4 regions of the Ewingella sp. S1.OA.A_B6 genome follow, and region 1 is predicted to be linked to each of the others. Evidence: predicted binding sites of a transcription regulator. Region 1 holds the regulator's gene; each other region holds the start of a gene.

Evidence for each region. The regulator Fur, encoded in region 1, represses iron uptake genes when iron is present. The targets are predictions, from matches to a motif close to ATAATAATGAGAACNACTATCAA.
Region 2: the regulator Fur is predicted to act here: its motif matches at 1,120-1,142, upstream of fes (enterochelin esterase).
Region 3: the regulator Fur is predicted to act here: its motif matches at 1,264-1,286, upstream of sodA (superoxide dismutase [Mn]).
Region 4: the regulator Fur is predicted to act here: its motif matches at 921-943, upstream of ACMV8I_RS19810 (Nramp family divalent metal transporter).

Annotation. Positions count from the first base shown of each region.
Region 1 is NZ_JBLJFK010000001.1:81,347-83,554, forward strand. It holds gene ACMV8I_RS00405 (beta-N-acetylhexosaminidase) at 1-537, shown strand, start outside; gene fur (ferric iron uptake transcriptional regulator) at 686-1,141, opposite strand; gene fldA (flavodoxin FldA) at 1,461-1,988, opposite strand.
Region 2 is NZ_JBLJFK010000013.1:21,136-23,343, reverse strand. It holds gene fes (enterochelin esterase) at 1-998, opposite strand, end outside; gene ACMV8I_RS18155 (TonB-dependent siderophore receptor) at 1,299-2,208, shown strand, end outside.
Region 3 is NZ_JBLJFK010000011.1:38,509-40,716, reverse strand. It holds gene ACMV8I_RS17140 (methyl-accepting chemotaxis protein) at 1-334, opposite strand, end outside; gene sodA (superoxide dismutase [Mn]) at 564-1,184, opposite strand; gene fdhD (formate dehydrogenase accessory sulfurtransferase FdhD) at 1,404-2,208, opposite strand, start outside.
Region 4 is NZ_JBLJFK010000016.1:46,221-48,428, forward strand. It holds gene ACMV8I_RS19805 (NupC/NupG family nucleoside CNT transporter) at 1-546, opposite strand, end outside; gene ACMV8I_RS19810 (Nramp family divalent metal transporter) at 989-2,208, shown strand, end outside.

The sequences.
Region 1 (2,208 bases):
GACCGTGACGGCAACGTCTTCGAAGCGAAAAGTGATAAACCATGGCCGGGTGCTTTCGGGATTTCAGCCCAGTTGTGGAGCGAAGTGGTGCGGACCGATGAGCGCATGGAATACATGATTTATCCGCGCCTGTTGCCACTGGCTGAACGTGCGTGGCACCGCGCGGACTGGGAAATGGATTACAAAGCAGGGCGTGAGTTTGCCGGCGGAAAAACGCACCACGTCGATACCCAGGCGTTACATAAAGAGTGGATACTGTTCGCTAACCTGATGGGCCAGCGTGAATTACCGAAAATGGACGCGGCCGGAGTCGTTTACCGTCTACCCGTTCCGGGTGCTCGTATTGCGGATGGCAAACTGGAAGCTAACGTTTCACTGCCGGGACTGTCTATCGAATATTCACTGGATGGAGGTGAGCAGTGGTTGCGTTATGATGACGGGCAAAAACCGCAGGTCAGTGGCAAGGTTTGGGTTCGCTCCGCTTCAGCAGAGGGTAAGCGTTTCAGCCGTGCTGAGCAGGTTGACGGTAAATCTTAACCCTCTTTCTCATACTATCTGACCCCGGTTCACCGGGGTTTTTATCTCTGCAAAAGAGCGGGCGTGAAATAGCAGACATAAAAAAACCGCTTTTCAGCGGTTAATTATAGTTCTGCATGACAGTACGCATGATGTCAAAACCGGAAAACTATACTAAGGGTTTGTCGTTATGCAGGTTGTCATTCTCGCGGCAATCACCCAGTTCGCAGTGGCCGTAGAGATAAAGACTGTGGTTGGTCAGTTTGATGCCATGTTTCTTGGCAATCTCACGCTGACGACCTTCAATATATTCATCGCGGAATTCGAACACACGGCCGCAATCCAGGCAAATCAGGTGATCGTGGTGATGTTGCTGAGTCAGTTCGAAAACAGATTTACCGCCTTCGAAATTGTGACGGGTTACGATCCCCGCATCATCAAATTGGTTCAGTACGCGGTAAACCGTCGCCAGACCAATTTCTTCGCCCATATCAATCAGTTGCTTGTACAAATCTTCCGCACTGACGTGATGACCTTCCGGCGCTTGCAGCACTTCCAGGATCTTGAGTCGCGGAAGCGTGACTTTTAAGCCAGCTTTTTTCAGTGCGGTATTGTTGTCAGTCATGCGGATTCAGTCCTGTTACTATGCGAGTCGCGTTGAGGCATGAAGCCTGTGGTTCAAGATAAAACGATTTCCTGTTAACAAAGATCATATCTTTTATGGTTGCAGTGAAGATATCGCAACGGCTTGATCATGAGTAAAAACAGCAGATCTGAGTGTACCTTGATACCGTCGAAAGTTACAATTTTGTAGCGATTAAATTGTTAATTTCAATAATAGATAGCGCCTTTCAATTCATTATAAACGACTCAGGGCCAATCAGCTCGCCTCTAAATGTTGCGAGTATGTAACGCCTGACCCTGAATGAATTCAGGCAGACAGATTAACCAATAATCTCAGCCAGGCTCAATTCTTGTGAAACCTGCTTAACCCAGGCATCAACACGTTCATTGGTCAGTTCAGGTTGACGATCTTCGTCGATCGCCAGACCAATGAAGTGCTTGTCGTCAGCCAGGCCTTTAGAAGCTTCGAAATGGTAACCATCCGTTGGCCAGTGACCAACAATCACTGCGCCACGCGGCTCGATGATGTCACGCACGGTGCCCATCGCGTCACAGAAATATTCGGCATAATCTTCCTGGTCGCCGCAACCAAACAGCGCGACCAACTTACCTTCGAAATCTATCTCTTCCAGCGTTGGGAAAAAGTCGTCCCAGTCACACTGCGCTTCACCGTAATACCAGGTAGGAATACCGATCAGCAAAATATCGAATTTTTCCAGATCTTCTTTGCTGCTTTTCGCAATGTCGTGGACTTCGGCAATATCTTTACCCAGCTGTTTTTGGATCATTTTTGCGATGTTTTCGGTGTTACCAGTATCGGATCCAAAGAAGATTCCTACTACGGCCATAAGATTTCTAACCTCTTGTTCTCAATGAAAAGCCTTACTCTGCAGGCAATAATGCCGCAGATAATAGCAAACTCGCCGCACGGAGAACATGCCTGCGGCACACCTTGCGGATCGGAGCATAAGTTTATCGGGCATTAGTGCACAGCGTTATCGCCTTCGTGTGCTTGATGTTGATATAGCCTGTCCCTGGGTTTAATGCGGGTATTCGCAGATGTGAGAT
Region 2 (2,208 bases), on a different contig from region 1:
TGACTGAGCGTGCAGCCAAAGGTTTGCGGCCAGTGCAGACAGGCGTAAAGCGCCGAGAGTCCACCAAAACTTTGTCCGGCCACCACGGTGGTGTCGGCCGAATTATTGTAAGCCGCCCAGGCGCGCAGTTGCGGCAAAAGCTCCTCCTGCACCGCCAGCCAGAAGTCAGCATTGCAGGTCAGTTCGCGGCTGCGGTGTTCGATATCGATCACCTCAATTAACAGATAAACGGCTTCGGGCAGTTTGTCCTGCTCCGTCAGCTGATGAAGCGGTTCCCAGACCGGCATTTGCTGCGACCAGAACTGGCCATCGAGCAGAATGGCCAGCGGGCGCGAGGCGGGATCGCTGTCACCGGTGGTATAGACCCAAACCGTGCGGCTGTTACCGAGGCGTGGGCTATGCCATTGATGTTTTTGTAGCAAGGTCGGCGGTGCTGGCGTACAGCGGCCGCAACCGGTGGCGAAATTGTCGAAATCTCGCCACGCCGGTTGCGCCGGTGCGTCCGGCATATGCAGCCCGGAGACGCGATGCCCGCGCCCGCCGGGCCAGCTGCGGTGCGCATTGAGGATGTCGGCAGTCGAGGTGGTAAAGCGGTCACGCCACCAGTGGCGCAGCGCCATCATGTTGGTATGAGGATCGTCTGACGACGGCGTAAAAGGCCGGTTTTCAGTGGCCGGCAGAAAGCTGTAACTGCCGCGCCAACCCGCTTCCATGTCGGTTTGCCAGAACCAGACATCGGTGCCATTCAGGCGTTGCAGGCTTTGAGGAGGATTGGGCTGATGATGATCGGTCTTGCCGGTGATGTTGATCCACACGCGTTCACAGGTCGAGGTAAATTCGCTGCCTTGCGGGTCACGCCAGAAGAAGGTGACTTTCCAGTTTCCCTGCCCTGAAGGCTCAATCCATGGTGTCCCGCGTCGGGCAATATCCAGCCACCAGCGGTTACTCCCCGCATGCCTGCTGGACAACAGCGTGCCACTTTCTGACTCTGATCCCATTTTAAACATCCCTACTCACATTATGGATTATTTATTTAACATAACAATAACCTCATTATTTATAACAAGTTACATGAGGATGTTATTTTCAGCGTTACGCCAAACGATAAAGGGAATGGTATTGATAATTGTTTTCATTTGCAATAGTGTGTGTCTGCCCATAATAGGTGGGCAACGATTGACGACACAAATTGACTTCACACAACACGATCACCGGCCGTCCTGCTGCTGGCTTTTATCTCTCCTCATGCAGCCATTGCAACCAGTAGTTCAGGAACGGAAACCGGACCAGGAACGAACATGAACAACACATTGTCCAGCTACTCTTTAGCGACGCTTTTAGGATTGGGCCTCGGGGCCAGCACATTCTCTACCTCTCTCAGCGCCGCAACCACCAACCCCACAACGGTTGCAGCAGCGTCAGATCAAGCAGAGAACGGTAAAACTGAAGACCTCAATGGTGACACCATCATGGTCACCGCCGCGCAGCAAAACCTGCAGGCACCGGGCGTCTCCACCATCACTGCGGATGAAATCAAAAAACGGCCTCCGGCCCGTGATATTAACGAACTGATTCGCACCATGCCCGGCGTTAACCTGACCGGCAACTCCACCAGCGGCCAGCGCGGCAATAACCGTCAGATCGATATTCGGGGTATGGGCCCAGAAAACACCCTGATCCTGATCGACGGCCTGCCGGCCAACAGCCGCAACTCGGTGCGTCAGGGCTGGCGTGGCGAGCGAGATACCCGCGGCGACACCGCCTGGGTACCGCCCGATATGATCGAACGCATCGAAGTGCTGCGTGGCCCGGCCGCTGCGCGCTACGGCAACGGTGCGGCAGGTGGCGTAGTGAATATCATCACCAAACGCGATACCAAAGCGTTGCACGGCTCATGGAATACCTACATGAACGTGCCGCAGCATGATGAGGAAGGTTCGACCAAACGTACCGACTTCAGTCTGGCCGGTCCGCTCGGCGATCAATTCAGCTTCCGCCTGTTTGGCGGCTACAGCAAAACTCAGGCTGACGCGCAGGACATCAACCAAGGGCATCAGTCTTTACGCACCGGTACCTACGCGGACACATTGCCTGCGGGGCGCGAAGGGGTGATTGATAAAAATATCGATGGCCTGCTGCGCTGGGATTTCGCCCCAATGCAGTCGCTGGAATTGGAGGTTTATAATGGCCGTCAGGGCAACCTGTATG
Region 3 (2,208 bases), on a different contig from region 1:
GATTGGCCTGGCTTTGTGCGTCCCAAACCAGCCGGCCTTTCGACGAATCGATGAGCTTTTGCAATTCAGCGATGATGAGCTGATTTTTAGCCAGATAGTCAGGGTTGTAATTGAGCTGATATAACGTGCGGCTGAGGCGAGCTTCATTCAGTAACGTATTCATTTGGTTACTGAAATCCACTTTTTCGGCCCGATTGCTAATATCTTTGAACTTCACCATACCCACAATGGCGATCACCACGGCGATGGCCAGCACCAAACCAAAACCCAATCCAAGTTTGGTACCGACTTTTAGGTTTTCAATGCGTTGTGACAGACCTGTTCTATTTCCCATAACGGTTCTCCACCGATGTCCTTGCTTATTGAATTGTATTTTTCGTGAAGCCTCGTTGAAGGCATATCGGAAGAACTTAAGAGAAACTTTAGGGAAAAAAAGGACTTATTTAAGAACTGCGAACGGAGTCTGGTATTGGAATAAATAGACGGCGGGATTAGGACATAAAAAAGGCGGGGAAGGCCCCGCCATGGTGCGAACTAGTAACCCGGTTAAGGGCGGCGCGAAATTACTTCGCTTCGGCCAGACGTTTTGCTGCTTCGTCCCAGTTCACTACAGCCCAGAACGCTTTAATGTAATCAGGGCGTTTGTTCTGATATTTCAGGTAATAAGCGTGTTCCCACACGTCCAGACCCAGCAGTGGGTAACCGGAAACGCCAGAAACGGCTTCGCCCATCAACGGGCTGTCTTGGTTAGCCGTAGAAACGACCGCCAGTTTGCCGTCTTTCAGCACCAGCCACGCCCAGCCTGAGCCGAAACGAGTGGTAGCTGCTTTTTCGAAGGTTTCTTTGAACGCGTCAACGCTGCCAAAGTCGCGTTCAATCGCCGCTTTCAGGTCGCCCTGCAAGGTTGTGCCGGTTTTCAGGCCTTTCCAGAACAGGCTGTGGTTGGCATGGCCGCCTGCGTTATTACGCAGCGCAACTTTCTTGTCTGCTGGCACTTTATCGAGGTTAGCGATCAGCTCTTCAACGGACAGTTTTGCCAGTTCTGGCAGACTTTCCAGTGCAGCGTTAGCATTGTTAACGTAGGCCTGGTGATGTTTAGAGTGATGGATTTCCATCGTCTCTTTATCGAAATGCGGTTCGAGTGCGTCGTATGCGTAAGGCAGTGATGGCAGTGAATAACTCATGTTCATCGTCTCCATAGTGTAGGGCGGCACTATCTGATGTAAGTACCGCGTAATCAGTCGGATCATTATAGTTAATTAAATGATATTGAAAATGATTATCTATGCTCCGCACTTTGTGCGGGTATACGTAAGGTACTGTTATACAGGCCTTAGAGTGAGTTTAACTAAAGCTTGTTGCAAACGGTCTAAGGTGCGATTCGGACCATTCTGCCGAGATCTTTATTGTTTCAGTCTCCGCTCATGCGTATACACCGTGGCCCGGCCCGGTTTGCTGAAACCGACCAGGGTAAGGTTACAGCCTTTGGCGACATCGACGGCCAGCGTAGTGGCGGCGGAAACGGCGAACAGAATTTCGACACCGCACATGGCGGCTTTTTGCACCATTTCATAGCTGGCCCGGCTGGATACCAGCACGGCGCCTGCTTGCCACTCTGGTTTTTTCGCTCGCTGGCCGAGAATTTTATCCAGCGCCACGTGCCGGCCGACGTCTTCACAGCCACCAAGCAGCGCACCTCGTGGGCTTAGCCAGGCACCGGCGTGGGTGCAGCCGGTCAGTTGGCCGATGGTCTGCACCGATTTCAACTGATGCAACGCGCTATCCAGATGGTCTAAATCAAAGGTTTGAGTAAACGGCAGCGGGGCGAGCGGGCGGAAGAGATCGCCAAGTTGCTCAATGCCACAGACGCCACAGCCGGTGCGGCCAACCATCGCGCGGCGACGCTCTTTCAGCCCGGCGAAGCGGCGGCTTGATAACTCAATGTTAACTTCTATGCCGTTGCAGTTAGATGACACATCTATTGCGTAAATATCTGCGACCGAATCGATAATCCCTTCTGAAAGCGAAAACCCCAACGCGAAGGCGTCGAGATCTTTCGGCGATGCCATCATCACCACATGTGATATGCCGTTGTAGACCAGCGCGACGGGCACTTCCTCGGCGATCCAATCATCCTGCGGCGCATCGAGATGTCCGCGCTGCATCACCTTTTTGCAGGTAGCTCCGATGATCTGTGTCACTTTTTGG
Region 4 (2,208 bases), on a different contig from region 1:
GACAATCGACATCGAAACCGTCGACATTGCAGTAGCTGCCATGGTGTACATGCGTTTTTCTGACATTTTGCCCAGAATATCTTTATATGCGATAAAGTTTTCTGACTGGCCCAAAATCAGGGAACTGATGGCGTTGAAAGATTCCAGCTTTCCCATGCCATTAATTTTCGACAGCACCGTACCGATGATACGGATGACGAAAGGCAGTACACGAATGTGTTGTAAAATACCGATCAGTGCAGAAATAAACACGATCGGGCACAAGACTTTCAAGAAGAAGAACGCTAATCCTTTATCGCTCATGCCTCCAAACACGAAGCCGGTCCCTTCCGCCGCGAAGCCTAATAATTTCTCAAACATGTTTGAGAAGCCTTGCACAAAACCTAAACCAATTGATGAGTTCAGGAAGAAATAGGCTAAAAGAACTTCGATGACTAACAGCTGAACGATGAAACGTAAACGGATACTTTTCCGATCACGGCTCGCCAGTAAAGCGAGTGCAGCCACAACGGCCAACGCTAATACAAAGTGCAATATATGGGACATGGGTGCTCCAAATTAGAGGCAGGCTATATTTCGACGGACATTTTATGTAACGCGTACATTTAAAACGTGAAGTGGCTTGCAAATATAGAAATTACAGACATCAATTGCAACATTTGTGAGCGGATGACACAAAACATCAAGATGTTAGAAAAACAGGCACATCTGGAGCTACTGTGCTAGCTTTATTATCCGCCGTAATGCGTACTGAAACGGGATAGTTATCTGTTTTACGTTGTTAAAGAAGCTGGCAGATAAATTGTTAAAAATACGCGTTTCTGGAAACGTATGTTGTTGGAAGGGGCGCATCAGAAGGCCCGGTAGATACTACCTCACTAGCGTCATGCCTATCAGAGAAATCACTTAGATCAATCTAAATGAACTTGATAATCATTATTATTTAGATGTGATTGCCGTAACCGTAAAAAAAGTAAGGTTAACTGATATGCCGAACAGCCGTGTCGAGTCCTCCGGCCGCGCCTCCCGCAAAATTAAGCTCTCTCTGATGGGCCCCGCTTTTATTGCCGCCATCGGATATATCGATCCGGGTAATTTCGCTACCAACATCCAGGCCGGTGCCTCCTTTGGCTACCGGTTGCTGTGGGTGGTGGTATGGGCGAATATCATGGCAATGTTAATCCAGCTACTTTCTGCCAAATTAGGTATCGCTACCGGTAAAAATCTGGCCGAACATATTCGCGATCGCTTTCCCCGTCCTGCCGTCTGGGCCTATTGGGTGCAGGCTGAAATCATTGCCATGGCGACCGATCTGGCTGAGTTTATCGGCGCGGCGATAGGTTTCAAACTTTTATTAGGCGTCTCGCTGCTGCAGGGTGCGGTACTGACCGGTATTGCGACCTTTATCATTCTTGCTCTGCAAAAACGCGGCCAGAAGCCGCTGGAATGGGTGATTGCAGGTTTACTGCTGTTTGTGGCGGCAGCTTATATTGTCGAACTGTTTTTCTCGCAGCCTAATATGGTGGAATTAGGAAAAGGGATGTTGATCCCGAGCCTGCCGTCGGGGGATGCGGTTTATCTTGCCGCTGGAGTCCTTGGGGCGACCATCATGCCGCACGTGATCTATCTGCACTCGTCACTCACCCAACGGGGAGGGAAAGCGTCGAAAGAGCAGCGCTATTCTGCCACCAAGCTGGATGTCAGCATTGCTATGACTATCGCTGGTTTCGTCAATCTGGCGATGATGGCCACCGCCGCTGCCGCGTTTCACTTCAGCGGACACAGTGGCATCAGCGAACTCGATCAGGCCTATCTCACTCTGCAACCTTTGCTCGGCAATGCCGCCGCCATCACCTTCGGTTTGAGCTTAGTTGCTGCCGGACTTTCCTCCACCGTCGTCGGCACGCTGGCCGGGCAGGTCGTCATGCAGGGGTTTGTTAAATTCTACATTCCGATCTGGGTGCGCCGCACCGTTACGATGCTGCCTTCTTTTATTGTGATATTGATGGGGCTGGACGCGACCCGAATTTTGGTCATGAGTCAGGTGTTGTTAAGTTTTGGGATTGCGCTGGCATTGCTACCATTATTGGCCTTTACGGGTAACCGTGATCTGATGGGTGATATGGTGAACTCGAAAACAATTCAGTGGGCGGGGCGTCTTATCGTGCTGATTGTTATCAGCCTCAATTTCTATCTATTGATTGGCAT